2 regions of the Lysinibacillus sp. NPDC097195 genome follow, and region 2 is predicted to be linked to the other one. Evidence: a T-box and tRNA genes for the amino acid it is inferred to sense, from the RefSeq annotation. Region 2 holds a T-box; the other holds one or more tRNA genes.
The links. A T-box is a leader RNA that pairs with one kind of tRNA and senses whether it is charged. The one in region 2 lies ahead of tyrS (tyrosine--tRNA ligase), so its partner is inferred to be a tRNA-Tyr.
Positions count from the first base shown of each region.

Region 1 (15,690 bases), on a different contig from region 2:
ATGGAGCAATTGCGCATTATGCTGCGCCAACAAGGGGTCTTCTCACTTCGAGAAGTTTGTGATTTGTACTTAGAGCCTGGTGGTACTGTCAGCTTAAAAAAATATGCTCAATTCGATACGGTCACACCAGCTATGCTGAATTTAAAGCCAGATGACGAGTCGATTAATTTCTTATTTGTTGATGATGGGGAAATTAATGAAGAAATTTTAAAATACACAGGCAAGTCGAAGGAATGGCTATATGACGCCCTGCAAAAGGAAGGATATACTTCTACTCATGATATTTTGTATGCGGAATGGTCAGAGACAGAAGGGTTTTACATTAAAACCTATTCATCTAATAGGGAGAATTTACGAAAAGAAAATTAGCATGACGCGTGATAAATTGTATTTGAAAATATGCCTATTTTCCTTTAGACTTAAATTTTATTTGCATTTTAGATAGGTTCATATAGAAGTCAACTATTGTTATATGAAAGATTTAAATGTAAGTTATATATAATTTAACTTAATGGAAGTATAGAGGAAACCTATGAGAAAAAAAGTTATTATGTCATTAATGTTAATGACCTTCCTTTCTGCTGTAGAAGGAACTATTATTAGTACAGCCATCCCCCGTATTACCAGTGATTTATCGGGCGTCGAACTTGTTAGTTGGGTCTATGCCATCTACATGCTTGCCACAGCTGTTTCGACTCCAATTTACGGGAAACTAGCAGATTTATTTGGTCGAAAAAAAGTTTTACTGATTGGGGCTACTATCTTTTTAGTCGGCTCTGCACTTTGCGGTGTCGTTACATCAATGGAGCAGCTTATTGTCTTTCGTGCCCTTCAAGGTCTAGGAGCTGGTGCTATTATGCCCATCACCATGACGATTATCGGTGACTTATATAGCGAAGTGAAAGACCGAGCAAAAGCACAGGGCTGGATTAGTGCCGTTTGGGGTATTTCAGGTGTAATTGGCCCACTAGTTGGTGGTTTTTTAGTAGATTCACTTTCTTGGCGCTACATCTTCTTTTTAAACGTACCATTTGGCATTATCGCTTGTTTAATGATCGTTATTTATTACAAAGAATCCGTTAAACCTGCAAAACACCATATTGATTATCTTGGAGCAACGGTGTTCTCATTAAGTGCCATTGCTCTACTATACGCCCTATTAACGGGTAGCAGTAAGAACAACTGGGGAGACATGTCCATTATTGGTTTGTTAATCTTTGCAGCTGTGTCATTTATTGTTTTCTTATTTATTGAGAAAAAATCGCCAGAACCACTAATTCCGCTAGCACTTTTTGCTAACCGTACATTATCTATTATTAATATCTTAACACTTATTTCAGGTGCTATGCTTATTAGTCTAACAATGTATTTGCCAATTTGGAGCCAAGGTGTATTAGGAAAAAATGCGACAGACGCAGGGCTTATTTTAATGCCACTTCCCGTTATGTGGACGGTTGGCACGATTTTCTCTAGCAAACTAGTAGGTCGCTTCAATACGAAACAAATTATTCTACTTGGTGTTTGCGTACTGTCAGTCGCAGCGTTTTCATTATTTACTTTGTCCATTACTTCACCGGCGTTCCTTATTTATGTTGGCGTTGGATTATTCGGACTAGGAATGGGTCTTGTTTCACCTATTTACATGGTAACAATTCAAACAGCTGTTTCCAATCAAACGCGCGGCACAGCAATCGGCTTAAATACATTTATCAATACATTTAGCCAAACATTAGGCGCCGCAGTTTTCGGTGCGCTTTTCAACACAATGATTCATGCACGAGGCATTCAAAACCTCGATCTTGTTTCTTCCGGTGGTCACGGCGGAGCAATAAAAGACGTCGTAACCGAGTCCCAAGAAGCATTAGCTGCAAGTGTCCATTTCATTTATATGGATACATTTATATTAGCCATCGTCACATTATTCATTGTGTGGTTCTTTTTAAAGCCATCCCCTCAAACGAGTGAGCTATAAAAAAATAATGCTTATTAAAAATAAGCTATGAAGGAAATTTTTCTTCATAGCTTATTTTTTTACGAGGAATCTCAACGTTTCTATTTATTCTAATAAACAAACAAAAATTAAAATCGTTTGATTAATAACAAACAAAATAATATAATGTTTATTATAAATTATTACATCGATACTAATTGTTCACTCAATATAAAGAAGTTTATTAGAACTGGCGGTTAGTCTTTTTAAACATTTTTGACCGATGAGAATCCAAGCCTAGGGCATTTCTCGGAGGAAAAAAACGGAACGAAAGTAAATGAGGCGTAAAAAATTTGGAATAATAATTGGAGGAGTACATGATTATGAATATCCTAAAAGTCAACGGAGTCGAATTAGCCTATGACCGTTTCGGTAACGGTAATGACGAGGCTATTATCCTAATTGCTGGGCTTGGAACTCAGATGATTCGATGGACGGATTCATTTTGTCGGATACTAGCAGCGCGGGGTTTTCACGTAATCCGCTTTGACAATCGAGACGTAGGTTACTCAACGCACTTTAGCCATTGCCCAACGCTGGATTTTAACGCACTGGCGACTGCTCTCATGTCAGGACAGATACCGGAAATCCCATACACACTCAATGACATGGCCAATGACGCGATTGGACTACTCGATGCCCTATCCATTGAACGTGCACATTTCATTGGCAGATCGATGGGCGGCATGATTGCCCAGATTGCAGCCAGTGAGTACCCTGAACGGGTTCTATCACTGACATCTTTTATGTCCAGTTCGGGTAATCCCGCCCTCCCGCAAACTGACCCGGATGTCATGGCCATGATGACCAAACCAGCGCCGAACCCATTTGACAATGAAGCAGGATTTTTGGCGCACAGCCTGTCATTTGCTAAACGTATCGCTGGCACAGGCTATCCATTTGAAGAAGATGCTTATCGGGCGCTTATTATGGAGGAAGCTCAGCGAGCATACGATCCAGGTAGTGTCGGAAGACAAATTGCTGCTATCGCTGTCTCTGGTGACCGTCGTCCGCTGTTGGGGACTATAAAAGTACCCACACTTGTCATCCATGGGGTGGACGATCCATTGTTCGTTCCAGTGTGTGGCGAGGACACGGCTTCTGCCATCCCGGGAGCTGAGCTAATGTTAGTGGACGGCATGGGGCATGACCTGCCACATCAATTGTACAAAGTAGTTGTGGATCGTATAGAGCAAATGGCTCGTCGCAATTGACACTGCCTAGATGAGGATTTTAATTAAATATAAAATTTACGAACTAAAAAAACAGAGTTACATTCTACGCATTTTGTAGATAAACTCTGTTTTTATATATTACTCATCGTTTGTTATTCTTGTATCTCTTCGTCGCTTTGATACTCCATAATATCACCCGGCTGACAATCTAAAGCTTTACATATTGCTTCTAATGTTGAAAAGCGAACCGCTTTTGCTTTGCCATTTTTCAATATCGAAAGATTCGCCATAGTGATACCAACCTTCTCCGAAAGCTCCGTTACGCTCATTTTTCGTTTTGCTAGCATTACATCAATATTAATAATAATTGCCATAGTATCCGCCTCAGACCGTCAAGTCATTTTCTAATTTTATGCTAATGACTTCTTGTAGAAGCCGTTGGAGAATAGCAGCAAAAACGGCGATAACGAACGAAGCAAAAACAATCATAAGGCCCAATAATCCAACAGGAGGATCAACTTTCCTCGCTATAAAGTAGAACAATGGTGAACCTACTATATAGATACTACTAATGATAATTGCGCAGTACTTAATGTTCTTTAACGCCTTTACAGATAAATCCGAGAACGGTGTTTTTGCATCAATGTACCGTAAAAGATTGAAAGTTTGATAGAGTGCAAAGTAAAAAGGCACAGCCGCTCCATACATCACGATGAATACAAGATATTTCATCGGCGCAATCGTCGGATACGATGTAGAGGCGAAATTCGCTACATGGGGCACTAAAAATATACATAGCGCAAGCACTGCCATTCCTGCCAGTGAAATAATGACCTTTAAAAAAGTGGTTGAACCTCGTTTATTATTCATAATAAGCACCTCAGTTAGTTAATGACACAATAAATTTACCACAACATTTATCGATTCACAATAAATATAGATTGTTTTTCGTTATTCCCACCGTTATATTAAGTGATAAAAATAAAAGAACATTTCCCAGATGGAGAAATGCTCTTACTTTAAACTGTTAATTTTTATGTGAAAAACGTTTGATAGAATTCTATTAAAATTTTTAACTAATTGCGCCATTTATATTACAGTTGAATTTTAATGTCACAATATGTGAAGAAATAATACCACCCTGTGAGAATTTCCCCCCTATATCAATAACATAATTAACTCCTCCATCCATTAGCGAACCTTCATATCCTAATTGTGTCCAACTTCCATCAGCGTTTGCTGCTTCTGAAGAAATAGAATGAAATGCTGAAAATAGTTGTCGTCCTCCTGGTGTATTAGTGTTTAATTGTGTGTCAAAAGAACCTTTAAACATAATGTCTGTTTCTTTTGAGCCAATCTGTAACTTTACTGTCTTTGGCACTATCATTGGATTATAGCGTTCGCTATTTTCTAAAATAACAATAGACATATTAGCTCTGTCCTTTGCCAGTTTTTCAAAGTCTTCTATTGCAATCCAATATTCATCTACAAAATTCGTTATAGGCTCCAACTCTAGTTCGAAGTCCATATCTTCACTATTTAGCTTCTCAATAATCGTTACATATTTTTGATAATATTCTTCTTTTTGTTCTTGCGTTAACTTTAAAGGAATCGGTGCTGCATCTTCTATCTTTGTTGTACTAGCCTCATTGTTTATAGCCCTTGATTGCTCTGTAATCGGCGATTCTGCTACTACTTTTTCTTGATCACTTTCATCATTATTGCAACCTGATAATGCAAATACCGCTAGAAAAATGCTTATGTATAAATATTTTTTCAACATTTTCACCTCATTTAACACCACCTTAAATTTCCCTTAATTATACCATAAATATGTATTATATTGGCTTTTAAATATTTAACCTCACTTAATAAATTGCACCTGTTTACACTATTTTCAGTAGTTAATTTAAGTACTTTGCTTCACTCGGCGATAGCAAAAAAACCATCTCGCCTTTAACAAGGTGAGATGGCTTGAATTAAACTTTAATACAAATTATTTATCTTTAATAGAGCTTCATCAAACGCAACAGCTCTCCAGCCTACTCCACTGTCACTGACTTCGCCAAGTTACGAGGCTTATCAACGTCACAACGACGGTGTAATGCTGCATAGTAGCTAATTAACTGTAATGGTACTACGGAAACAAGTGGTGTTAAGTATTCATTGACATGTGGGATGACTAAACGGTCGCCATCTTCGTCTACGCCAGCCATGGCGATAATGCATGGGTACGCTCCACGTGCTGCTACCTCTTTTACATTGCCGCGAATATTTAAGGCTACTGCTTCTTGTGTTACAAGGGCGAAAACTGGTGTACCTTCTTCAATTAAGGCAATTGTACCGTGTTTTAGTTCGCCACCTGCAAAACCTTCCGCTTGAATATATGAAATCTCTTTCAGTTTTAAAGCACCTTCAAGACTTACATAGAAGTCGATATTACGACCGATGAAGAAGGCATTGCGTGCAATTTTCAAATAGTCTTCTGCGATATCTTCTAATACATCTTTTGAATCGATAATTGTTTGAATACCGTTGGCTGCAATGGCTAGTTCTTGTTTTAAATCAAATTCTAAGCCTTTACCGCTTGCTTTGGCTGTTACATATGCTGTTACTGCAAGAACTGCCACCTGCGCTACGTATGCTTTTGTAGAAGCTACAGCGATTTCTGGGCCAGCATGCAATAATAGCGTATGGTCTGCTTCGCGTGATAGCGTTGAACCTGGTACGTTCGTAATTGTTAATGTTGGGTAGCCAAGCTCTTTAATTTTCACAAGTACTTGGCGGCTATCTGCTGTTTCACCTGATTGAGTAATAAAGATGAATAACGGCTTTTCTGATAGTAATGGCATATTGTAGCCAAACTCACTTGAAATATGCACTTCAACAGGAATGCCTGCCATTTTCTCAAAGTATTGTTTACCGATTAAGCCTGCATGATAGCTTGTGCCGGCCGCGATAATGTATAGACGATCAGCAGCTTGCACTGCTTGTAAAATATCCTTATCAATTGTTAATTCGCCATTGTCGCCTTCATATGCTTGAATGATTTTACGAATAACTGTTGGCTGTTCATCCATTTCTTTTAACATATAGTGAGGGTACGTACCTTTTTCAATATCGCTCATATCAAGCTCTGCTGTGTACGGTGCACGCTCTACTACTGTGCCATCTAATTTTGTAATTTCCACACTGCCTTTGTGCACGATAACGACTTCTTTATCGTGTAATTCCACAAATTGATCTGTTACTTGTAGCATCGCCATTGCATCTGACGCTACTACATTAAAGCCTTCACCGACACCTACTAGAAGTGGCGATTTGTTTTTCGCAACGAAAATTGTGTCAGCCGCTTCAGCATCTAATAACGCTAACGCATAAGAACCGTGTAATAGTGATAATGTTTTGCGGAATGCCTCTGCCGTTTGCAGTCCATCCTTCACAAATAGCTCCACTAACTGCACGATTACTTCCGTATCTGTGTCAGACTTCATTGGAATGCCTTTTAAATATGTTTTTTGTAATAAATGATAGTTTTCAATTACACCATTATGCACAAGCGTAAAACGACCTGATGTACTTTGATGCGGGTGCGCATTTAAACGGTTTGGTACACCGTGTGTTGCCCAACGTGTATGACCAATCCCAATCTTTGCAGCTACGTCTTCGTCTACAGCTTCACGTAAGTCCGCAATACGTCCTTTTTCTTTAAAGATTGTTACGCCCTCTTCATTGCGTACAGCAATACCTGCTGAGTCATAGCCACGGTATTCTAATTTCTCTAAGCCTTTTAATAAAATTTCCTTTGCATCTAATTCACCAATATATCCTACAATTCCACACATAATTACTTTTCCTCCGATATTGTCGTATTGACGCAATGACAAACTAGACCTCAGCCTATCGAAAATTTTCAGTGGGCGGTATTAGTATCGCTTAGTTTCGAGTAAAAAATAAGCAAACTGATACGCGCACGTCCTCGTACTATTTTAGCGTTCTAAAATAGTGCTTTACTTCGATACGTGAAGTTTTTCTATTTATCTATTGCTTTACTTATACCTTCTCCATTTTCTGTACATTCAATCACTTAAATGCTTTCAAAATGAAAAATGACAATCGGGTATGTCGATCGGGAGGCATCCGCCGAATTTTCGATAAACCTCCACCTCGTCTGCTGAAGATGTCTTCGTCCAATTTCTCCAGCTCAGGCGCTATAATTGTTTTCCGATTTTTTGTGCTAACTTTCCTCCTTTTGCACTTGCTAAGCGGACATGGTATCTCCAAGCCGTCAGCTTCTCCATAATACTCAATCATATGCTGTTCGTCAAATTTTCGTTAAAAAAATATCACCATTTCCCCATTTTCGAGTAACAACGTAGTGCAAAAGGCGAGTGTGCATGCCAGATTGCATCAAAATAAGGCATAAAACAAAGCGTAAGACGCAACAGGTAATAAAGGTTGCATCTTACGCTAAGAGTGCCTTCTATTCCTTACTTAGTAATTTCACAATTTCTCGATTAAACGCAGGTAAATCTTCCGGTGTACGGCTTGTCACTAATTGTTTTTGACAAACAAATACTTCTTCATCATGGAACTTTGCACCGGCATTTTCTAAATCAACTTGTATTGATTTATAGCCTGTGGCATCACGCCCATTTAGCGTTTTCGCTGTAATAAGTAGCTGTGGCCCGTGACAAATCGCAAAGGTTGGCTTCATATCATCCATAAATGCTTTGACGAAAGCGACAACACGATCATCTGCACGTAAAATATCTGGTGAAAAGCCACCTGGAATAAATAGTGCATCAAATTCTGACGCATTCACTTCCTCAATACCTTTATCGATTTTTACTTTCTCCCCGTGCTTACCTTCAACTTCTTTTCCTGCTTCGATATCAATTGTAATTACTTCATGCCCCTCTGCTTCTAAAGCTGCCTTTGGACTTGTAAACTCTACGTCCTCGAACATATCTGTTATTACTGCTGCAATTTTAGCCATATCAATAAAACACCCCTTGTTGTTTTGTGACTCAACAGTATTCTTCCCTCTCCCAGCTATTTCAAACATAAAAAACTCGATCTTCCAAGATGAAAGATCGAGTTACTTTACACTTATTCTGTTAAGCCCATTTCAGCACGTACTACATTGGCAATACATTCTACATAGCGTTCACAATCCGCTTCTGTAGCTGCTTCCACCATGACACGCACAAGTGGCTCTGTGCCAGAAGGACGAACTAAGATGCGGCCGTTACCAGCCATATCCGCTTCAACCTCCGCAATGACAGCTGCAACTTTGGCATTTTCAGTCACTGCATGCTTGTCTGTTACACGGACATTTACTAAACGTTGAGGGAAAATCGTCATTTCGCCAGCAAGTTCAGAGAGTTTTTTGCCAGTAGCCTTCATAATATTGACAAGTTGAATACCTGTAAGTAAACCGTCACCTGTTGTATTAAAGTCCAAGAATACAATATGACCTGATTGCTCGCCACCTAAATTATATTCATTGGCACGCATTTCTTCTACAACGTAACGATCTCCTACAGCAGTTTGTACACTGTGCATATCATTTTCTTCAACAGCTTTGTAGAAGCCCATATTACTCATCACAGTAGAGACGATCGTTTGCTTTTTCAAACGACCCACTGCATTTAAATGCTTACCAATGATGAACATAATTTGGTCTCCGTCAACGATTTTACCTTTTTCGTCTACTGCGATAAGGCGGTCACCATCACCGTCGAATGCTAAACCGACATCTGCACCTTTTTCAGTTACAAACGCAGCAAGACCTTCTGGATGTGTTGAACCAACACCGTCATTAATGTTTAAACCAGTTGGTGAAGCACCCATTGTTGAAATATCTGCTTCTAAGTCAGCAAATAAATGCGTTGCGAGTGACGATGTTGCACCATGTGCGCAATCTAATGCTACATGAATACCATCGAACTCTTCATCTACCGTTTGTTTTAAGTATTGAATATACTTTTGTCCACCTTCGAAATAATCACTTACAATGCCTAAATCCGCACCGATTGGACGTGGCAATGTATCTTCTGGTGCATCAAGTATAGCTTCAATTTCTGCCTCTTGCGCATCAGTTAGTTTGAAACCATCGGGACCGAAAAATTTAATGCCATTGTCGGCAACTGGGTTATGTGAAGCTGAAATCATGACGCCTGCGTTTGCACTCATAATTCTAGAAAGATAAGCAACACCTGGTGTAGAAATTACACCAAGACGCATCACCTCTACGCCGATAGATAAAAGCCCGGCTACTAGTGCACCTTCAAGCATTTCGCCTGAAATACGCGTGTCACGACCAATTAATACCTTTGGACGCCCCGTTGCATCCTTCGTTAAAACATAACCACCTACGCGGCCAAGTTTAAATGCAAATTCCGGTGTTAATTCACTATTCGCGACGCCACGAACGCCATCTGTTCCAAAATATTTACCCATTTTAATTGTTCTCTCCTTCAATGCAAGACGACCGCATCACGCTTGTTTCCTGCGGACAATCGGACGGCTCGTCTGCTTACTTTTGGAAAAGTCTTTTGTTATTCATTTACTAATAATAGGCCTCTTCAACTAGCTTTCAGAGGCTCTAATGCAACAAGCTTTTGGCAACAGGCACTCCATTCAAATGACAGAATAATTCACGTGCTCATCATTACCTGAGCCTATCTTGTTCGTTAGCATTTAGATATCTGCTATATAGCACGATTTGTAGAGACAGGAAATCTCTTATGAATCAAATTAAAATTATAGTCAGTTCTTGTTTAAGAATCAACATCATCTTCTGTCACAGGGTCAGGATTTGGTTCTTCAGGAATTGTAATAGTTTCCTTTTTTTCCTCTTCTACCTTTTCTGCTTTTGTGACATCAGCTTTAATTTTTATTTTTTGTTCAGATACTTTAGTCGCACCTTCAGGTAGTTTCACATCGAATTCATACGTTTTTGATTCAGTAATTTTCGATAGATCAACTTCAACTGGCAAGCTCGTTAAAACATCGATAATCGATTTTTTCCCATACACTTTCAAAGAGTTAGTAATAAGGGTTAATCGATTGATAGTAATGTCATCTGCCGCTTTACCTGTTTCCTTTATCGTTACCGGTAGTTCTTTACTATATTCTGCAATATCTACCCGTACCTTAACCTTTTCTGGTTCTATCATCACATCTAGTTTATTTAAGTCGCGATCTAATACTTTTACAGCCGCTTCTTGAGAGAAAGACTGTCTCAAGCCTTGTTCACCCGTTACAGTCGCTTTTACATAGCTAATGCTCTCTATTGCGCTTTTTGCGCCTGTTACAAACACAGTCGCTGGGTTCGCGGACATTCCTTTTAAGTAATAACCTTCATCTATTAAACGATTATTCATTTCAGGATCGACGCGGAATTCTTGTGTGACTTTTTCCTCTATATTTACTTTCACTGTCGCTGGGTCTAGCGTCACTTTTAATTTATCCGAAATATTTTCGTATTGTAGTTCAACGCTATGCTCACCAATTAATAAATCATTTAAATTTATAAATACAGAGAAATCTTTCACTAATTTTGCCTGCAAAGCGAGTTGCTTTGGTCCCCTAACCGTAACATTCACTGTTTTCGGAATTCCCGTTACAATAAGGCTATCATCATCATAATAAACCTCTACGGGTACATCTCGAATCACTTCTACCTGTTCAGTCATCGCAGTTTTATCTGTAGATGCTAACTCAGTCCGAACAGAGAAAAATAGTAAGCACGCTAGAAAGAGCGCAATGATTCGCAATACCCATGGGCTATCCATCATTTTATCCATTCTTTTTCCCCCTCCAAGTCAACTTAGAGGCCGCATTCGATTCTTGTACTGATCCAAACCACATTTTGCGTAACAGTGTTTCGAATTCCTCTAGAGAAAGGTTACGATGTAGATTACCGTTTAACGTAATACTGATGGCGCCAGTTTCCTCTGACACGACAATGGTAATTGCGTCTGTTACTTCACTAAGCCCGAGTGCTGCACGATGTCGTGTTCCAAGCTCTTTTGAGATAAAAGGACTTTCTGACAGCGGTAAATAGCACGCTGCTGCTGTTACCTTATCTTTTTGCATAATAACTGCCCCATCATGAAGTGGGGTATTCGGTATAAAAATGTTAATAAGTAATTCAGAAGATACTTCTGCATTAAGACCTATTCCCGTTTCAATATATTCAGTTAAGCCTGTATCTTTTTCAATAGAAATAAGTGCACCAATACGGCGTTTTGCCATATAGCTAACCGATTTCTTCATGGCTTCAATCAGTCTCGTTTGTTCTTCTTCTTCTTGACTCGTCGAACGTTGGAACAGCTTTCCTCGTCCAATTTGCTCGAGACCACGTCGAATTTCAGGTTGGAAGATAATGATAATAGCCAAGAAACCAAATTCAATGACTTGTTTTAGCATCCATCCTAAAGTTTCTAACCCAATAAAGTCTGTTGCAATGCGTGCAATAATAATGACGAAAATGCCTTTTAGTAATTGGACAGCTTTCGTCCCTTTAATGAGGGTTAAAATTTTATAAACAACGTACCAGACGAGCAGTACATCTATGAAGTTAATAACAATGTTCACCGGTGTTAAATCCGTGAATTGTTCGATAATTTGCACGTGGCATCCCCCACTTTTCATTGCGAATCCATATACGTTTAAGTATAGCACATTCTTGTCAAATGTAACTTTTTTCAAAAGAAAAGTCTACCCATATGGGTAGACTTTTCATTCTCTCCCGTGCACTATCATGTAGGACGTATAGAGTTTTATTTAGTTTCTTTTTCCTCAAATGTCATGGCAGCTTTTACGGAATTTTTGATGGTATACCATAACCATTCAAACGCTTCATCTATTTCTTCTATTTTACCTGAAACGACTGCAGAAGATGCCATATACTGACCATTAATAATGGTGATATTGCCATCCACTTCACCCTCAACAATTAAATCACCATTTTTAACGACGATATCACCTTTTACAACCTCTCCTTCTGGAACGATAACCGTTTGTCCTTCTACAACAAGGTTTGGTTGTTTCGTGACAGAGAATTGTTGATCGTCCATGAAGCTACCTAATAATGTAGCGCTCATAAATAAACAGAAGACTGCTGCTGCAACAAAGAATGGATGACGACGAATCCATTTTTGCATGCCTACACGACTTTTTGGTTTCGGTAAACGAGCCATCACCGCAGCTTCAAAATCTGGAGGTGCTGTAATATGGGAAGCACTCTTCACAAAGGCGATCGTTTCACTCAATTCTTGCATCAATTGTTTGCAATCACCGCATGAGTGCAAATGCTGTTTCAATTCTTGCTCATGCTCACGACTAATGTCACCGTCTAAATAATCATGCATATAATCAATAATATGCTCTGGACAAATATTCATGACGCTCCCCCTCCTACAGATTGTTTAATTGCTTTCGTAATGCTTCGCGTCCGCGGTGAATTCTCGTTTTCACTGTCCCAAGAGGCATATCTAAAATTTCACTAATTTCCTGCAACGGTAATTCTTCAATATATTTCAATACTATAACCGAACGGTACTTATCAGGCAAACGTCCTATCTCGTATTGAATGCGATCTTGTAGCTCCATCTGTTCTAACTGTTCCTCCGGTAGTTGGTCATCTGCTGCGATTTGTGAATACATATCGAGTCCTTCCGTACCAGCTACTTCCGCATCTAAATAATAATCCGGTTTTTTCTTTCTTATACGGTCGATGCAGAGGTTTGTTGCGATGCGATAAAGCCACGTCGAAAATTTTCTTTTTTGATCAAAAGTATGCAAGTTCATATAAGCACGAACAAACGCTTCTTGCGCAATATCCTCAGATTCTTGCTTGTTTCCTAACATCCGGTAGCATACTTGGTACAGTTTGTGCTGATAGAGACTCACAATATCGGCAAATGCGTTTTGATCGCCTTTAAGCACTTGTTTTATTCTCTTATTTACTAACGCATCCATTGTGTCTACTTCTCCACCTTTACAACTGTCTTATACTATACGGCCCGACTATAAGAAAAGTTTCAATTTATATTCAATTATAACAAAAGATTTTTAATCAATGTGGCGATAAACAATTTTTTCACAATTTTACATTAAACTAGTGTCTCACCGAATAAAGAACCGATTAATGCCACGGCCACATCTGCAGTTTTATTTTTTTCGTCTAGTATTGGATTCACCTCAACAAATTCAGCAGATGTTAGCATCCCTGATTCTTGTAACATTTCCATTGCTAAATGACTTTCGCGGTAAGATATACCTCCAGGCACTGGCGTTCCTACACCAGGTGTGTAGAGCGGATCTAAACCATCTAAATCTAATGATAAGTGCAAACCATCTACTTTGCGTTCTTGTAAATATGCCAGTGCATCTTCCATAACACGCGTCATACCAAGACGATCGATTTCATGCATTGTATAAACTTTAATACCTTGTTGACGAATTAACTCACGTTCACCTGGGTCTACTGAGCGCGCACCAATAATAATGACATTTTCCGGTTTAACCTTAGGTGCATAGTTACGAATTTGTACAAGACGTTCATGTCCTAAGCCAATACTCACTGCAAGTGGCATACCGTGAATATTACCAGATGGTGTTGTCTCAGGTGTATTTAAATCTGCATGCGCATCAAACCAAATAACGCCCAAGTTTTTGTAATGTTCACCAAGTCCTGCAAGAGTACCAATTGCAATACTATGATCTCCACCAAATACTAGTGGGAATTTTTTTTGCTCTAATGCTTCATGTACTTGATTTGCTAAAGTTGTGCTTACTTCTACAACTTCTTCTAAATTTAATAGCTGTTTATCGATTTCATTACTTTCTTGTACTTGACTAACAAGAATATCTCCCTGATCTTGTACCCCGTGACCAATTGCTTCTAGTCGTTCTACAACACCTGCATAACGAATAGCACTCGGACCCATATCCACTCCTCTTCGCGTTTGTCCGTAATCAGTTGGAACCCCTATAATTGAAATTTGATGTTTATTCATGTTTTTATACCCCCTATTTTTAATAAGACTATTGTAAAGCCTACAATGCACTTGGCTCAACCTAACAAAAAATCGTATATTTATGCATTTAAAAATAGTAAAAAAAATCTCCTGCTGTTTTCAGCAAGAGATTAGTATCTGTAGTTAATGTTACACTTTTAAATTTAAATTATAGAAAAGTGAGCCATGAAGGACTCGAACCTTCGACCCTCTGATTAAAAGTCAGATGCTCTACCAACTGAGCTAATGGCTCAAAAAAAGAAAAATGGCTGGGGTACTAGGATTCGAACCTAGGCATGACGGAATCAAAATCCGTTGCCTTACCGCTTGGCTATACCCCAATCATTATATAAATAAAACTGGTGGAGGGGGACGGATTCGAACCGCCGAACCCTAAGGAGCGGATTTACAGTCCGCCGCGTTTAGCCACTTCGCTACCCCTCCGAAAAAACACTATATGGTGGAGGATGACGGGCTCGAACCGCCGACCCTCTGCTTGTAAGGCAGATGCTCTCCCAGCTGAGCTAATCCTCCATAGAAACAGGTGTTTATTTCTTCACAGTTTATTTATCTTTTTAAGCCTATGCATTACTACTTAAAAATGGTGACCCCTACGGGATTCGAACCCGTGTTACCGCCGTGAAAGGGCGGTGTCTTAACCGCTTGACCAAGGGGCCATTCTTTATGTCTCAAACAAGACAAGATTTATATTAACATCATTCTTTTATTGTTGCAAGCTTTTTTTAAAAATTTCTTATTAAAATTTAATTTGACTTAAAAAAGTGCAAAAAAATGGCTCCGAAGGCAGGACTCGAACCTGCGACAACCTGATTAACAGTCAGGTGCTACTACCAACTGAGCTACTTCGGAACAATACTATTCAATTCGGTTTAAACAACCTCTTAAGTACATTTATTATTATACCAAGCATTCTAAATTATGCAATACTTTTTCAAAAAAATTATTTAATTTATTGCATAATTTTCATTTCCATTTTCAGAAGTTTAATAGTTCTCTATAAGGAGAAGTATTTCTATTTTATGTATTGAATATTCTTGCTGTATATTATTTCAATTGTTAAAATAAAAATAGTTTTAAGAATTTTCTATTAAATACGTTTTGGGGAGGAATGTTCATATGGTAACAAAAGATTTAATAGCACCAGAACTTTACAACATCACAGAGGAATTAGAGAAATTTTCCCAAGATAGTGATCGCCAAGCTATACGATGGTTGGATACTAAACAAAATCGTCGTACCATTTCTTATGCGGACCTTATTCAAAAAATGAACCAATATGCGAATGCCTTTACAGAAAGAGGTCTTCAAAAAGGTGATCGTGTTTTAGTTATCATTCCACGCCTACCAGAAGCCTATTTTGTGTTCCTTGGCTGTTTAAAGGCTGGCATCGTGCCAATCTCCTGTTCTGAGATGTTGCGAGCAAGTGACTTAGAATATCGTATGGAACATGCTTCTGCCAATGCAGTTATTG
Region 1 covers NZ_JBIWDP010000005.1:198,175-213,864, forward strand. Annotated here, with positions in the region: gene ACIQXI_RS19255 (DUF421 domain-containing protein) at 1-369, shown strand, start outside; gene ACIQXI_RS19260 (MDR family MFS transporter) at 533-1,972, shown strand; gene ACIQXI_RS19265 (alpha/beta fold hydrolase) at 2,314-3,204, shown strand; gene ACIQXI_RS19270 (helix-turn-helix domain-containing protein) at 3,318-3,539, opposite strand; gene ACIQXI_RS19275 (DUF2975 domain-containing protein) at 3,550-4,035, opposite strand; gene ACIQXI_RS19280 (hypothetical protein) at 4,238-4,945, opposite strand; gene glmS (glutamine--fructose-6-phosphate transaminase (isomerizing)) at 5,208-7,010, opposite strand; gene ACIQXI_RS19290 (type 1 glutamine amidotransferase domain-containing protein) at 7,649-8,164, opposite strand; gene glmM (phosphoglucosamine mutase) at 8,278-9,630, opposite strand; gene ACIQXI_RS19300 (CdaR family protein) at 9,951-10,979, opposite strand; gene cdaA (diadenylate cyclase CdaA) at 10,972-11,808, opposite strand; gene ACIQXI_RS19310 (zf-HC2 domain-containing protein) at 11,958-12,581, opposite strand; gene sigW (RNA polymerase sigma factor SigW) at 12,595-13,158, opposite strand; gene rocF (arginase) at 13,293-14,198, opposite strand; tRNA gene ACIQXI_RS19325 (tRNA-Lys) at 14,379-14,451, opposite strand; tRNA gene ACIQXI_RS19330 (tRNA-Gln) at 14,465-14,539, opposite strand; tRNA gene ACIQXI_RS19335 (tRNA-Tyr) at 14,559-14,642, opposite strand; tRNA gene ACIQXI_RS19340 (tRNA-Val) at 14,657-14,732, opposite strand; tRNA gene ACIQXI_RS19345 (tRNA-Glu) at 14,801-14,875, opposite strand; tRNA gene ACIQXI_RS19350 (tRNA-Asn) at 14,992-15,068, opposite strand; gene mbcS (acyl-CoA synthetase MbcS) at 15,336-15,690, shown strand, end outside.
Region 1: it has a tRNA-Tyr gene. The T-box ahead of tyrS (tyrosine--tRNA ligase) is inferred to sense a tRNA for this amino acid. The anticodon was not compared.

Region 2 (15,690 bases):
CTTTGTGTTGGTTTAATACATGAAGCGATTTCTAAAACGAAGTCGGTCGAATCTTTCCATTGTTTCAGGAGGCACTCGTTTGCCCTCGCGAGCCATTAGGCAGTTAGCAGGGTGTGATGTAATTTCAGGATCATCTGTAGCAAAATATTCGAAGCCAACAGAACTCATCATTCGCTCCATCATTTTGCGGTAATCCCAGACATTTAATCCTGTACCTTTTAAATCCCAATGCCAATAATATTCGGTTGTGATAACGAGGTAGTCTTCCATCTCATCCCCCATAAAGGACACCGCTAACAAGGCTTTGCCCGCACCAGTCCCACGATAATCAGGAATGACCTCAATGGCACCTAACTCTATCATATTATCAATTCTGTCCTCTGCCCATCGTTCAAGCGGATCAGGATATAGATAGGTAACGTAGCCTACGATAATGTTGTCATTTCGAATGATAATAATGCGGCCTTCAGGGAGTCCTGCGATTTCTATAATAGCCTGCTGTTGTTGTTTAGGAGGTCTAAAGGCAACTAATCCCTCGTGGAATGTATATGTAGCTAATTTTTCTGGAGAAACAGGCCCTTCCACATAAACAGTACCATGCTTTGTCTCCTTTGTAACAGAAAAAAAAGTCTTTTTATGTTCCATAATTACACCACCTGAGTTTAATAATTCCATTATAGCTGATTTAAAGCGGAAATACGCTTAAATTTACGAATTATAACTATACTTTTGGAAAAATAAAAATATTGAGACATTCTGGATATTTTCGTGTAAAATAGATTTATATTGCAACTGTTATTTAACAGATAAATGTTGTTATATTAAGCATTGTAGTTAAGGTGATAGCATAAACTGTTCTATAACAAATGCTCCATAACGTATTTGTCTTTGGAGAAAGTAGCGAATTTTAATATATGGCGAAATTGTTTCAATTGCCATTTATTAACTTAATTTTCCGTTTAGGGGATGGGGCTCACTTTTTTGTCCTTTATAGTGAGCTTTCAGGGGAATTAATGTAGCGCAAGCAAAGTGCGGACGAAGTGGCAGGCAGCTACGATTACGTTGGGGCGTAATTGCAGAGAGAAAGCGTAAGTACGTTGGAAATTTGCTTACTTATGAACTAAAGCAAAAAGGAAGGGGTTATTTCATGGGGATGAAAACGATGGAGAAATTAAAAGCAAAAACAGGGCATTATCATTTGCCAAATTATGAGGAGGCAGCTGCAAATCATGATTGGGCAGAAACTGAAAAAGCATTTAGCTGGCATGAAACAGGATTAGTCAATATGGCGTATGAGGCAATTGATCGTCATACCGAAACTGCTCGGAAAAATAAAGTTGCACTCTATTATAATGATGGTAAGCGTAAGGAAGCATTTTCTTTTAATGAAATGAAAAGGCTGACGAACAAAGCAGCAAATGTGTTTAAAACAGCGACGAACTTGGAAAAAGGCGATCGTTTATTTATTTTTATGCCTCGCTCACCTGAGCTGTACTTCTCATTATTAGGTGCTTTAAAAATGGGTGTGATTGTAGGGCCGTTATTCGAAGCATTCATGGAAGGTGCTGTGTATGATCGACTTTTAGATAGCGATGCGAAAGTGCTAGTTACAACGCCTGAATTATTAGAACGAGTACCATTAGCTAAACTTCCTAACTTGCAACATGTATTTTTAGTAGGATCGGATATCGAAGAATCACCTCAAATTTTAGACTTTAATCAGCGGATGAAAGAGGCATCTGCTAAGTTTGATATAGAGTGGGTAGATCGTGAAGACGGGATGATTTTACATTACACTTCCGGCTCGACAGGTGCACCAAAAGGAGTATTACATGTTCATAATGCAATGCTTCAACAATATCAGTCAACGCAGTGGGTACTTGATTTAGGTGACAATGATATTTATTGGTGTACAGCTGATCCAGGTTGGGTAACGGGTACTTCTTATGGCATTTTTGGACCATGGTTAAACGGTGTCACAATGCTCATTGTTGGTGGGCGATTCTCTCCGCAAGCATGGTACCAAGCTATTGAAGACTACAGTGTCACAGTTTGGTATAGTGCGCCAACAGCATTCCGTATGTTAATGGGTGCTGGTAGTGGCATGTTGGAAAATTATGATCTATCATCATTGCGCCATGTATTATCTGTTGGGGAACCGCTTAACCCAGAAGTTATCCGTTGGGGTAGTGAAGAGTTGGGGCATCGCATTCATGATACTTGGTGGATGACAGAAACAGGTGCGCATATGATTTGTAATTATCCGAGCATGGATATTAAGCCAGGCTCAATGGGCAAACCTTTACCTGGCATACATGCGACAATTGTAGATGATGCCGGTAATGAAGTGCCACCATTTACAATGGGCAACTTAGCTATACGTAGAGGTTGGCCAGCGATGATGCGTCAAATTTGGGGTAATCCTGCGCGTTACGAATCGTACTTTTTAAAAGGTGAATGGTACGTATCTGGTGATTCGGCTTACATGGATGATGAAGGTTATTTCTGGTTCCAGGGTCGAGTGGATGATGTGATTATGACAGCTGGTGAACGTGTGGGACCTTTCGAAGTAGAGAGTAAGCTACTAGAACATCCAGACATTATTGAAGCAGGGGTTATAGGTAAACCTGATCCTGTGCGTGGTGAAATTATTAAAGCATTTGTCTCTTTACGGGAAGGCGTGGAGCCGTCTGATGCTTTAAGTGAAAATATTCGCGAGTTTGTCAAAAGAGGGTTATCGGCTCACGCAGCACCGAGGGAAATTGAGTTTAAAGAAAAATTGCCAAAAACACGAAGCGGCAAAATAATGCGACGTGTGTTAAAGGCGTGGGAGTTAAATTTACCTACTGGTGATCTTTCTACAATGGAAGATTAAGAGACTTTAACACATAATTTATTTTTATTCAATTCATGTATAAATAGGAGGTAGGGATTCTTTCGTTTAAGGAGAGAGTTCCTACCTTCTTTTTCTTATTTAGCGGGAATAAATTTGAAATTATAACACTTGTAACAGAAAATTGAGAAAATAATAGTAATAAATAAAAATTCAGTTGACTTAATAATTATGCAGACGTATACTGTTTTTAACTTATTTTAGAGGTGAGTGTAATGAAAGTAGGAATTGTTGGCGCAACAGGATATGGAGGATTGGAGCTTATCCGCTTTTTACATAATCATCCGGCGGTAGAGCATATTGATTTATTTACATCGACTGAGGAAGGTGTCTTATTTTCCTCCAAGTATGGTCATTTAGTTACGATGGCAGATTGGCCGTTACAAAAAATCGATTACGATGCATTAGCGAAATTGGATGTAGTGTTTACTAGTACGCCTTCAGGTGTAACAAGTGAACTGTTACCACCTTTAATTGGTAAAGGTCCGAGGTTAATAGATTTATCAGGGGATTTCCGATTAAAGGATCCAACTAGCTATGAGCAGTGGTATGGAAAAAAAGCTGCACCGTTAGAAATTATTCAGCAAAGTGTTTATGGCTTAACTGAATGGAATGCTCAGAATGTGAAAAATGCCTCTCTTATTGCGAACCCGGGATGCTATCCAACAGCGGTCCTGCTTTCGTTATTACCACTAGTAAAAGCGCAACTGATTGATTCAAATTATCTCATCATAGATGCGAAAAGTGGCATTTCTGGAGCTGGCAATAAACCGTCGCAAACGACACACTTTAGTGAAGTGAATGAAAACTTCTCTATTTATAAAACTAACAGACATCAACATATTCCTGAAATTGAGCAAGCAATCTCTATGTTTGCAGGTGTCGACACAGCCATTACATTTAATACCCATTTAGTGCCAATGACACGTGGTATATTATCGACTGCTTATGCGCCATTAATGCCGGGAATTACAGAGCAACAACTTGTTGCTTGCCTACAGGCAACATATGAACATCATCCATTTGTACGGGTAGTGACGGATGTTAATAGCCTTGCTACCAACCGTGTAAAAGGCTCTAATTATTGCGATATGTTCGTCAAAGTCGATAGCCGTACAAATCGTGCCACGATTGTGGCAGTTATTGATAATTTAGTCAAAGGGGCAGCAGGGCAAGCTATTCAAAATATGAATGTGCAATTTGATTTACCGCAAACAACGGGCCTAGACATTGTACCGTTGTTTATATAAGTGCCAGGCACCTAAACAATTTTGAATATTGCGAATTGTGTGAGTGCCAGGCACCTAAACAAGGCACCTAAACAATTAAAGGAGGAATATGATTATGACATTAACGGTATCAACGAACGTAATGAAAAAATTATCGAGTAAAAATATTGTATCACCAAAGGGCTTTAAAGCGGCAGGTATTCATTGCGGCTTAAAGCATAAGAAAAAAGATTTAGCGATTTTAGTTAGTGATGTACCTGCAAGTGTTGCTGGTGTATTTACAACAAATGCGGTGCAAGCGGCACCGTTAAAAATAACAAAAGAGGTTGTCTACACAACAAAAAAAATACAGGCGATGATTGTAAACTCTGGCAATGCCAATGCATGCACAGGGAAGCAAGGCGTCATAGATGCACAATCCATGCAAGCTTTAGCAGCCGACAAATTAGGAGTGGCTGCAAATCTTGTCGGTGTCTGCTCCACTGGTGTCATAGGAGAAATTATGAATATGGAGCCAGTTGCAAGTGGGATCTCACAATTAGAGCCTAAGGATAACTTGGAGAGTGCTATCGATTTTGCGCAGGCAATCTTAACAACGGATACAGTAATGAAAAATACGAGCTATAGCACATTGGTAGATGGCAAAGAGATTATCATTGCCGGTGTAGCAAAGGGCTCAGGAATGATTGAACCGAATATGGCGACGATGCTAGGTTTTATTACAACAGATGCCAATATTGAATCAGATGTCTTACAAGCGGCATTATCGGAAATTACCAACCAGACATTTAATGCAATTACGGTAGATGGTGATACATCGACAAATGATACGGTAGTCGTGATGGCAAATGGTCTAGCTGGCAATAATTCTTTAACATCTGCACATCCTGATTGGCATAACTTTTACTATACATTAAAAACAGTAGCAGAAGATTTAGCGAAAATGATTGCCAAAGATGGTGAAGGTGCAACGAAATTAATTGAAGTTGAAGTAGCGGGTGCGATTTCAGATGAGGAGGCGCGTAAAATTGCAAAAACAGTTGTTGGTTCGCCACTAGTAAAAACCGCTGTATTTGGATGTGATGCAAACTGGGGACGCATTATTGCAGCAGTTGGCTACAGTGGGGCAATTGTTGACCCTGACAAAATTACCATTCAAATTGGTGGCGCAACAATGGTAGAAAACGGTGAACCGATTGCTTTTTCTGAAGATGAATTAATTCAAATTTTAAAGATGCATGAAGTGAAAATCTTTGTGTCACTTGGTATTGGCGAAGGCAAGGGGCATGCTTGGGGATGTGACTTAACGTATGACTACGTTCAAATCAATGCATCATACCGCTCGTAAACGCATGGTAATAAAGCTTGGCGGTAGTACGTTGGAAGGCTTAAACGAGGCATTTTTTAAGAATTTCAAAAAACTACAGGATAGTGGTGTCGAACTGATTATTACACATGGCGGAGGCCCTGCTATTAATCGACAACTGGCTGCCCGACAAATTGAATCCTATGCACTAAATGGCATTCGCGTAACGACTGAGGCAGCAATGGAGGTTGTCCAATCTACATTACTTGGACATGTGAATCCTGCGCTTGTACATGAGTTAACAACGGCTGGTATTACTGCAATTGGACTAAATGGCTTTGATGGACAATTGCTGGTAGCGGATTTTTTAGACAAAGATATTTACGGCTTTGTAGGTTCTGTACAATCGGTGAATACAACACTATTAGAATCAATTATCGCGGCTGGAGTTGTCCCCGTTATTGCGTGTGTCGGGGTTAATCTAAAAGGGCAAGGGCTAAATATTAACGGCGATATAGTGGCAAGTGAAGTAGCACTTGCTATTAGCGCAGAAAGCTTACTGCTAGTGACGGATGTTGCAGGTATTCGTATTCAAGATGAATATCAAACGGAAGCAACAGCTGCGTTAATAGCACAATGGATTGAGGAAGGTCATATTTACGGTGGTATGATTCCGAAAGTACAAGGAGCAATTGAATGCTTAAACGCAGGTATTCCTTCTGTCCAAATCGTAGGTGATTCATTAGAAGGAACAACAATTATACGAAAATTAGAAGACGCCATGCTGTAAGGTGGCATCCTTAATAATGATAAAGAGGGGTTGATAGGATGAGCGCTTTATTTGGCAATTACGGCAAACGCCGTGCACAAATTGTAAAAGGGCGAGGAACGATTGTAGAAGATACGCAAGGTAAGAAGTATTTAGATTTTACAAGTGGTATTGCCGTTGTGAGTCTTGGGCATGCACATCCCGCCATCGTAAAAGCTATTCAAGAACAAAGTGAAAAGCTTTGGCACATGTCAAATTTATTTGATATTCCTGGGCAGGAGATTGTTGCTCAAAAATTAGTGGCAAATACACATTTAAAGTATGCATTTTTCTGTAATAGTGGTGCGGAAGCAAATGAAGCGGCCATTAAAATGGCTCGTAAGCATACAGGCAAACATCATATTATTACCTTCGAAAAATCATTTCATGGTCGAACGTTTGGAGCAATGTCAGCAACTGGTCAAAGCAAAATACATAATGGCTTTGGTCCGCTTGTTGAAAAGTTTACAGTGTTGCCATTTAATGACGTAGAAGCGTTAGAAGCAACGATAGACGATTCAGTTGCAGCGATCATGCTCGAAATGATTCAAGGTGAAGGTGGTGTGAATAGTGTATCACCACAATTTGCAGAAGCAATTGCAAACATATGTGATGACAAAGGCATTTTATTAATTGTTGATGAAGTGCAAACGGGAATTGGCAGAACGGGAACTCGTTATGCATTTGAACAAACTGTTTTGAAGCCAAATATCGTGACATTAGCTAAAGGTTTAGGGGGAGGTTTCCCTGTAGGAGCAATGCTAGGCACGGCGGACTTGTATGATACGTTTGGTCCGGGCACTCATGGTACTACTTTTGGTGGAAATCCTTTAGCGATGCGTGTAGCTGAAACGATTCTTGATCACGTTTTTGAGCCAAGTTTTTTAGCAAATGTGCAAGAGATATCTTCGTTTTTTGTAAAACAGTTACAAGCTAATTTACCGACAAACTATACGGTGCAAGGGCAAGGATTATTACTTGGAATTGGTTGTGGCGATACAGAGGTAGCATCTTATATTATGGCTGCCGAAGAAAAGGGCTTGCTTCTTGTAGGGGCAGGACCAAATGTCATTCGATTGTTACCACCGCTTACAGTGTCTAAAACAGAGATTGACGAGGCGGTAGAAATACTAAAAACGATATTGCAATAATTGAGATTACTAGAAAAAGTGTTAGGTTGACTACTGTTAATCTAACACTTTTTCCTTTTATCCCCAAGATATTTTATTGCAGTTGTTTCACCAATGTATGGACAAGGGTAGGGAGCCAATCGTTTAATTGACTAAATGTAAAGCCTGCCTCTTGTGCCTTAGCGTTGGACATATACCAATGATTTGGAATTCCATAAGGTGACCTAGAATGTTCGTCACCACCAATGAGTGACACTTTTGCGCGTTTGTTCGTTTCATTTTCAATTAATTCTAGTAATGATTTTAATGAAATAGTACCTGTTGCTGTAGCGTTATAGGGACCTTCAATTGGCGCAACGCCTGCAAAATATAAAAATGCTGCTGCTTCCTCATCGGTAATGAAACTCATTTTTGCGTCAACATTTGGCAATGTAATAGGTTGTTCATTTAATATGTGTTCTACGTGAAAATGCAATCGGCGTGTATAATCATGTTCACCAACTACAATAGGGAAACGCACAGCGACAACAGGAAATGTTGCTTCTTGATAAAAGACAGCTTCTGCTTGACGTTTACCTTCTCCGTATGTGAAATCATTAATATCGCCCATACGAATCTCGTATTCATGCGGATTAAAATCAGCTTCTGTTTTCATATGACCATCTGCTTCATATGTAGCTAGCGTTGAAGTGAACACAAGCTTTTTCGTTTTGTTTTTTAATATTTGGGACATTTCATGAGCACTGTTTGGACAATAACAAATATTATCGTAAACGACATCCCATGTTGTATTAGCTAGAGCTTGAGTTAATGCTTGCGCATCATTGCGATCTGCAGTAATCTGTTGTACTTGTTCGCCAAATGGATTGCCGCTTTGACCGCGCGTTAATATCGTCACATCGTGGTTATTTTGAAGGCATAGCTCTACTAATTTTTTTCCGAAGAAGCGAGTGCCACCTAAAACTAAAATTTTCATTTTATCTCCCCTTTGTTTAGTTGTCCTCTTAATAATGACAAAAAAATAGGCTTACTACAATTGAAATTTCGTTGTAGTAAGCCTATTTGATTATTCGGTTGGGGTTTCGGTTGGAGGTGTTGTCCCTCCATTATTACCAGAACCATTCCCGTTATTTGAGCCATTGCCGTTATTGCCGGAACCGTTACCGCCATTCGAACCGTTGCCGTTATTACCGGAACCGTTACCGCCGTTACCGCCGCTGCCTCCATTGCCGGATCCGCTGCCACCGTTACCGCCGTTGCCACCAGTACCGGAACCATTGCCGCCATTCGAGCCACCGCCGTTATTACCGGAACCGTTGCCACCATTTGAGCCATTGCCGTTATTGCCGTTGGCCGGTGGAATTGGCACATTTGGCGATGTTGGGTGATCGCCATCATCTTCTTTGTCTTCGTCAGGTTTTGTCTCGCTACCACCTGTTGAAACAACATTGGATTGTGCTGAAGTTAAACCTGTAATATCTACAGCGACAACTGCATAAGCTTGTCCACTAGCTACAGTCATACTTTGAGTCGCTTCTAATACCGAAGAAACAAGGGTGTTGCCGCCATTTGTGACATTATAAATTCGATATCCTACTACATCATTGGAAGAGCCACTCCAAGAAAGGGTGTTGCCATGAATAGATGCAGTGACAGCTGCGGGTGCACTAGAATCTGCAGGGAAGTCGACAGCTGATACAGATGAATTTGATAATGATGAGTTTTTAGGCAGTAGACTTGCTGGGTTACCACCTAGTCTACCTAGCATCCGTTTTATAAAGGCTTGGTTAATACCCGCCCCACTAGCTTTTACAAACTCTGCAGGCGTATTCGGATGTGCGTTATATGTTTTGCCTTGAATTGTTACAACGCTCGAAGCCGCTAAGCTATCATCGGGTTGTGACGGTAAAAAGACTTTCGCATTGAATAAATCTGAGCGAACCAGTCCTGCACTCGCACATGCTGCTGAAGGTGCTAGACCAGAAATACCACAGAATGAAGCAGTCACTACATTTTTTGGTGCCTTAAAGTTTGTTGGGGCATCAATTTGTTGTGGATCTACGTCATAGACTGAGTTCATTAATGTACCCCATAGTTTGTTAATGCGGGCACTCGGTTGCAAGTACGTATTATTAAATGCATCCAGTGAGCGTTGTTTATCGTAGCCCATCCAGACACCTAGGGAAACATTTGGATTATAACCAACTAACCAAACGTCATTCGTGTTTTGTGAAGTACCTGTTTTAGCTGCAAAATCAGAATTGAATTTTAATGTATTTTTTGCAACTGTCCCTGTACCTTTTGATAATACATCTCGCAACATGTCTGTCACGATATAAGACGTTTCAGGACTAAATACTTGTACAGGTTCTGCTTCATGTTGATAAATAAGATTACCATCTTGGTCTTCTATTTTTTCAATCATATAGGCATCAACAAACTGACCACCATTCGCAAAAGTTGCATAAGCATTTGTATTTTCTTCAACAGTTGTACCTACTTCTAAAGCACCAATACCTGTTGAAAGGTTTGTATAATCTTCAGGTTGTAAATCCGAGAAGCCCATTTTTGCTAAAAACTCAGCAGGACGTCTATTTAAGATGTCGTAATATAGGCGTAGGGTTGAAATATTTAGAGAGTCAGCTAACGCTTCACGCGCAGGAACAAGACCGCGTTCATCGGTTGCCGAGTAGTTTTTCGGACTCCAAGTGCCAATAGAGAATTTGACGTCTACTAATGGACTCCCTGCACCAATCACACCGTATTCAATTGCTGGTGCATATACAAGTAAAGGTTTCATTGTTGAACCATTTGAACGGGTAGAGCGAGTTGCGTGGTTTACTTGACTCGTTTTGAAATCACGACCACCTAGGAAACTTAAAATTCGTCCTGTGTTATTTTCGATTAAAATACTGCCCACCTGTACAGGCATTTGCACATCGATTTCTTCACCTGTTACAGGATCTTTGCCTTTGCCTGTATACGTTTGTCCGTAATATTTAAAGTTATCAGCCGCTTTTTCCATGGCATCGTACATATCTTTGTTGATTGTGGAATAAATACGATAGCCTTTTGAACGAACATCGCGGTCAGCTAAAATTGAATATTTCTCTTCTAGTTTACTTTCTGTTTTTAAGCGTTCTGGATCGATGCCATCTTCTTGCGCTAACTTTTCAGCAATAATTTGCTTCGCGCGTTCTTCCAGTTCAAACGTTAACCAAGGATAACGATCTTCTGGACGTGCTTCTGGCGAACGGAAATCTTTTGTAATATCGTAAGCGAGGGCTTCTTTGTATTGCTTCTCAGTAATGTAGCCTGCTTCTCTCATACGATAGAGTACCGTTTTCATACGATCGATGCCTAGTTTTAAAGCTTCTTCACTTTTTAGCACACCTGTGTTGGTAAATGGTGTGTAAGTATAAGGTGCTTGAGGAATACCAGCTATGTAAGCGGCTTGCGGAAGTGTTAAATCCTTTGCCTTCACATTAAAAATACCTTCAGCTGCTGTTTCAATTCCGGCGATATTACGCCCGGTAGCATTTCGACCATAAGGAATAATATTTAAATAAGCCTCTAATATTTCTTCCTTTGTCATAAAGTGCTCTAAGCGCATAGCAAGTAGTAGTTCTTTTGCTTTTCGCTCATAGGATACTTCATTTGTTAACACTTGGTTTTTAATAAGTTGTTGTGTTAATGTAGAGCCACCTGTCTGCGTGGCAGAGTTTGTGACATCTTGCAGTAGCCCTCGAATAACGGCTTTTGGAACAATGCCATTATGCTCACGGAAATATTCATCTTCCGTTGCGAGTACTGCATTAATTAAATCGGGTGCTACAGCGCTCAGAGACGTTTCACGACGTTCTAAATCTGTCCGTAATTTCCCAATATAAATATCGTTGGCAAAATAAAGTTCACTTGTTTCCTCATAATTGAATATAAGGTCGCGTAATTCTTCTTTTGAGCGCAAAGGCTCTTCCTTAACAAGTGAGGCAAAATAGCCGGCGCCAACAGAACCAACAAATACTGTGCCTAGCAATGCAAAGACTAAAAATAGTAAAAATAAGTTCCAGACAACGCTGCCTGAAATACGTAATGTCTTCATCCATTTTTGTTCGAGTAATGCATCGATCTTTGCATTGATTTTCTCAATCCAATCCTTCAAGGTATCGACCTCCTAAAATCTTGTTTATTATAGCATATAATGAATTGTCTCGAACATAGTTATTGACATTGAAAAAGAATCGTTTAGAATAATGCTTATAGTTTTCTAGTGATGAAGAGTTTGCAGTAGTGTCTATATTCCCTGTTTAGAGAGCCGGCGGTTGGTGAAAGCTGGTCATAATGTAGAGACGAATTACGTACTTGGAGCTTAGACGTGCGCGCCTGCGATAAAGGCGATTGAATGAGAGGAAGATGGATGACATCTTCAAGCCGGGTGGTACCGCGTTAGTTAATAACGTCCCTGCATGCAATATTTTGCGTGTAGGGACTTTTTTGTGTCTACACGCTCTAAAAACATTTTAGGAGGAAGAAACAATGACAAACGAATTATTACAAGATTTAGAATGGCGTGGTTTGCTGTACCAACAAACAGACGCTGAAGGCATGGCCAAACTGTTAGCAGAGCAGTCTGTTTCTTTGTACTGTGGTGTAGATCCAACAGCTGACTCTATGCACATCGGTCATATCGTGCCTTTATTAACGCTTCGTCGCTTCCAAAAAGCAGGTCACCGTCCAATTTTACTTGTTGGTGGTGCGACAGGGATGATTGGAGACCCATCTGGTCGCTCTGAAGAACGTCAACTACAAACAGTAGAGCAAATTGATAAAAACGTGCAAGCCATTCGAGGCCAATTAGAGCGCATTTTTGAGTTTGCAGAAGATGGAAATGGCGCGCAATTAGTCAACAACCGTGATTGGATTGGCGAAATTGGCACAATTGAATTTTTACGAGATTACGGGAAATTAATTAATGTTAATTACATGTTAGCGAAAGATACGATTGCATCCCGTCTTGATACAGGTATTTCATTTACTGAATTTGCATACACATTAATTCAAGGTATTGATTACAATCATTTATACAATCATTACAACTGTCGCATTCAAGTAGGTGGTTCAGATCAATGGGGCAATATTACAACTGGTTTAGAGGTCATTCGTAAAACACATGAGGAAGAAACGAAAGCATTTGGTATTACAATTCCTCTAGTAACAAAAGCAGATGGTACAAAATTCGGGAAAACAGCTGGCGGGGCAGTGTGGTTAGATAGTAAGAAAACTTCTCCGTACGAGTTCTACCAATTCTGGATTAACGCAGCGGATGCAGATGTCATTAAATACTTAAAAATCTTTACATTCTTAACACGCGAAGAAATTGAAGCATTAGCTGTATCGGTTGAAGAAGAGCCACATTTACGTAAGGCGCAAAAAGCGTTAGCAGAGGAAATGACACGCTTAATTCATGGTCAAGAAGCATTAGACCAAGCGATTCGTATTACAGCAGCATTATTCTCTGGTGATTTAAAAGCACTTTCTGCAGAGGAAATGAAGGATGCGTTTAAAGATGTTCCTTCTATTGAAATGGCGAAAGAAGCGAAAAACATCGTAGATTTACTTGTCGAAGCAGGCATTTCATCTTCAAAACGTCAAGCACGTGAAGATGTAACAAATGGTGCAATTAGCGTAAATGGCGAAAAAATCATGGATTTAGAATATGCGGTTGATGCAAAAGATCGCCTAGAAGATGCATTTAGCATTGTACGTCGCGGTAAGAAAAAATACCATATGGTAAAATTCGTGTAGTTTGGGTGCCAGGCACTCACACAATTCCCACACAATTCAACATCCCCTCGAATTCATAATATTCGAGGGGATGTTTTGATTTTTAGCATTGTAAAAAGCTTGGTAGTGCTACTCGTTGATAACTTTCTGGGTGTAGCAGTTGCGCAAGCTTCAGCGCGCCTTCTACTAATCGAGGTGATGGGCGGCAATACAACCATTCTTCCATGACATGGATGTGTTGCATTTGAACTGCCAGTAACTCGTTGGCAGCTGGGCGCTTCAATAAGTGAGCAGGTTTAATGCGCTCATAGGCAACGCCTACCCATGCCATTAAAATATAATCTGGATTACGGCGAATAATCTCTTGCCAATCTGTTTGGACATTGGCTAACTCGATATCGTGGAACAGATTTTGTCCCCCTGCTAGACTGCTAATTTCTGTGAGCCAATTGACTTTACCTGGAGTAAAAATAGGATTAGGCCACCACTCCCAATACAATGTTGGTTTATTTTGAATGCTTTGGGCAATCGTTTCAAGCTGTGCGATAAAGTGTAAATATTCTTCAGCAATTTTTTTTGCCTGCTCTTCTACGCCACATGCAATACCTAGTGTTAGAAGATCTTGTGCAATTTCGTTTAATGAGTTGGCATTAAAGACGATGTGGGGAATGTTTCTTTCTTGTAGCGCCTCTATATTTTTTTCCATTCCCGGTACACTTAGCGATGCGAGTACAAGGTCGGGCTGCAATGCCTCTAATGCATCCATATTAATTGATAAATCGGGTCCTAACTTAGGCAAATCCAGCACAGCTGACGGCCAATCTGAAAAATCATCAACCCCGACAAGCTGATGAGTCAACCCTAAATAGGCAACAAGCTCTGTGTTGCTTGGGCAAATTGAAATTAAACGCATATCTTTCCCCCAATATCTTTTTAAGAAAAGTATAGCTTTCACTAGGCATACATACAATAAGCGATTGTTGTATGCTCAAAAAAAGACATGTCTCAGAGAGACACGTCTTTTCATCCATATATTAAGAAAGAGCAACAGCTTCAAGTGTTTGTGCTGATTTGACAACAGGTCCCATGGCAGCTGCAATAATTTGCTTAATGTCCTCTAATGTAGCTTTACGAGGGTTTGTTGCAGCACAAACGTCTAACATTGCATTTTTAGCTAAAATTTCGATATCCTCATCCTTCGCACCTAATTCACGGAAGCCACTTGGAATATTCAAATCTTTAGACAGTTTTTCAATGGCACAAATTGCTTTTTCAGCAGCATCACGTTTACTGATGCCTTCAACATTCTCACCTAATAGCTCAGCGATTTGAGCAAAACGCTCAGTTCGTGCTGTTAAGTTAAAGCGGCATACATGCGGTAATAAAATTGCATTACATACACCATGCGGTAAGTTGTAGAAGCCGCCTAATTGGTGGGCGATAGCGTGTACATAGCCAAGGGAAGCGTTGTTGAACGCCATACCTGCTAAAAATTGTGCGTAGACCATTTGTTCACGCGCTTCTAAATCTGCACCATTTGCATATGCACGTGGCAAATATTCAGGAACTAGCTGAAGTACTTTTTCGGCACATGCATCCGTAATAGGTGTTGCATTTGTCGATACAAACGCTTCGATAGCATGCGTTAATGCATCTACACCCGTTGCAGCTGTTAGAGCTGGCGGTAAGCCAATCATTAATTCTGGATCATTAATCGAAATAAGCGGTGTCACGTTTTTGTCAACAATCGCCATTTTTACTTTACGTGCAGTATCCGTGATGATTGTAAAGCGTGTCATTTCGCTTGCTGTACCAGCAGTTGTGTTAATCGCGATTAATGGCACCAGCGGGTTTTCTGATTTGTCAACGCCTTCATAATCATGAATGCGTCCACCATTCGAAGCAATAAGTCCGATACCTTTTGCTGCATCATGTGCACTTCCGCCTCCAAGGGATACAATTGAATCACAGTTTTCTGCATGATAAACAGCGATTCCATCTTCAATGTTTTGATCTGTTGGATTTGGTTCTGCTTTAGGGAAAATTGCAACATCAATTCCAGCTGCTGTGATGATGTTAGCAATTTGCTCAGAGAGACCTAATTTGTGTAAGCCCTCATCTGTTACGATTAATGTCTTCTTCACTTCTAAATCATTTAAGCGTTTACCAACTTCTTGAATTGCTCCAGGTCCAAATAAGTTTGTTTTTGGCATTACAAATTGCTTTAGAACGTCTGACATATTTCCAACCCCTTTAAGAAAATTGTTATTGCTTGAATGATGGCGTACCACCTTTCGAAATCCATATTATTCTATTTTTTTTGAAAGTTCAAGCAGTATTTTTATTAAAATTGTAAATATTTTTACTGTTATTATTTCACAAAAAAGTAACTAGAGTTATAGGTTAGTAAAAGTTAATAAGGAGTAAGATTGTTGATTTGAATACGTTTAAATAAATGTTATTGTATGAAAACAAAATATATTTTTTGGAAATGTGTTCTATTTTCATGATAAGTTGAATAGTAAATAACTGATATTTAG
Region 2 covers NZ_JBIWDP010000001.1:97,680-113,369, forward strand. Annotated here, with positions in the region: gene ACIQXI_RS00460 (GNAT family N-acetyltransferase) at 13-645, opposite strand; gene acsA (acetate--CoA ligase) at 1,148-2,875, shown strand; gene argC (N-acetyl-gamma-glutamyl-phosphate reductase) at 3,109-4,143, shown strand; gene argJ (bifunctional glutamate N-acetyltransferase/amino-acid acetyltransferase ArgJ) at 4,238-5,470, shown strand; gene argB (acetylglutamate kinase) at 5,433-6,218, shown strand; gene ACIQXI_RS00485 (acetylornithine transaminase) at 6,257-7,387, shown strand; gene ACIQXI_RS00490 (NAD-dependent epimerase/dehydratase family protein) at 7,461-8,342, opposite strand; gene ACIQXI_RS00495 (transglycosylase domain-containing protein) at 8,433-11,528, opposite strand; T-box leader at 11,631-11,833, shown strand; gene tyrS (tyrosine--tRNA ligase) at 11,903-13,171, shown strand; gene ACIQXI_RS00505 (cobalamin-binding protein) at 13,254-14,063, opposite strand; gene ACIQXI_RS00510 (iron-containing alcohol dehydrogenase) at 14,185-15,390, opposite strand.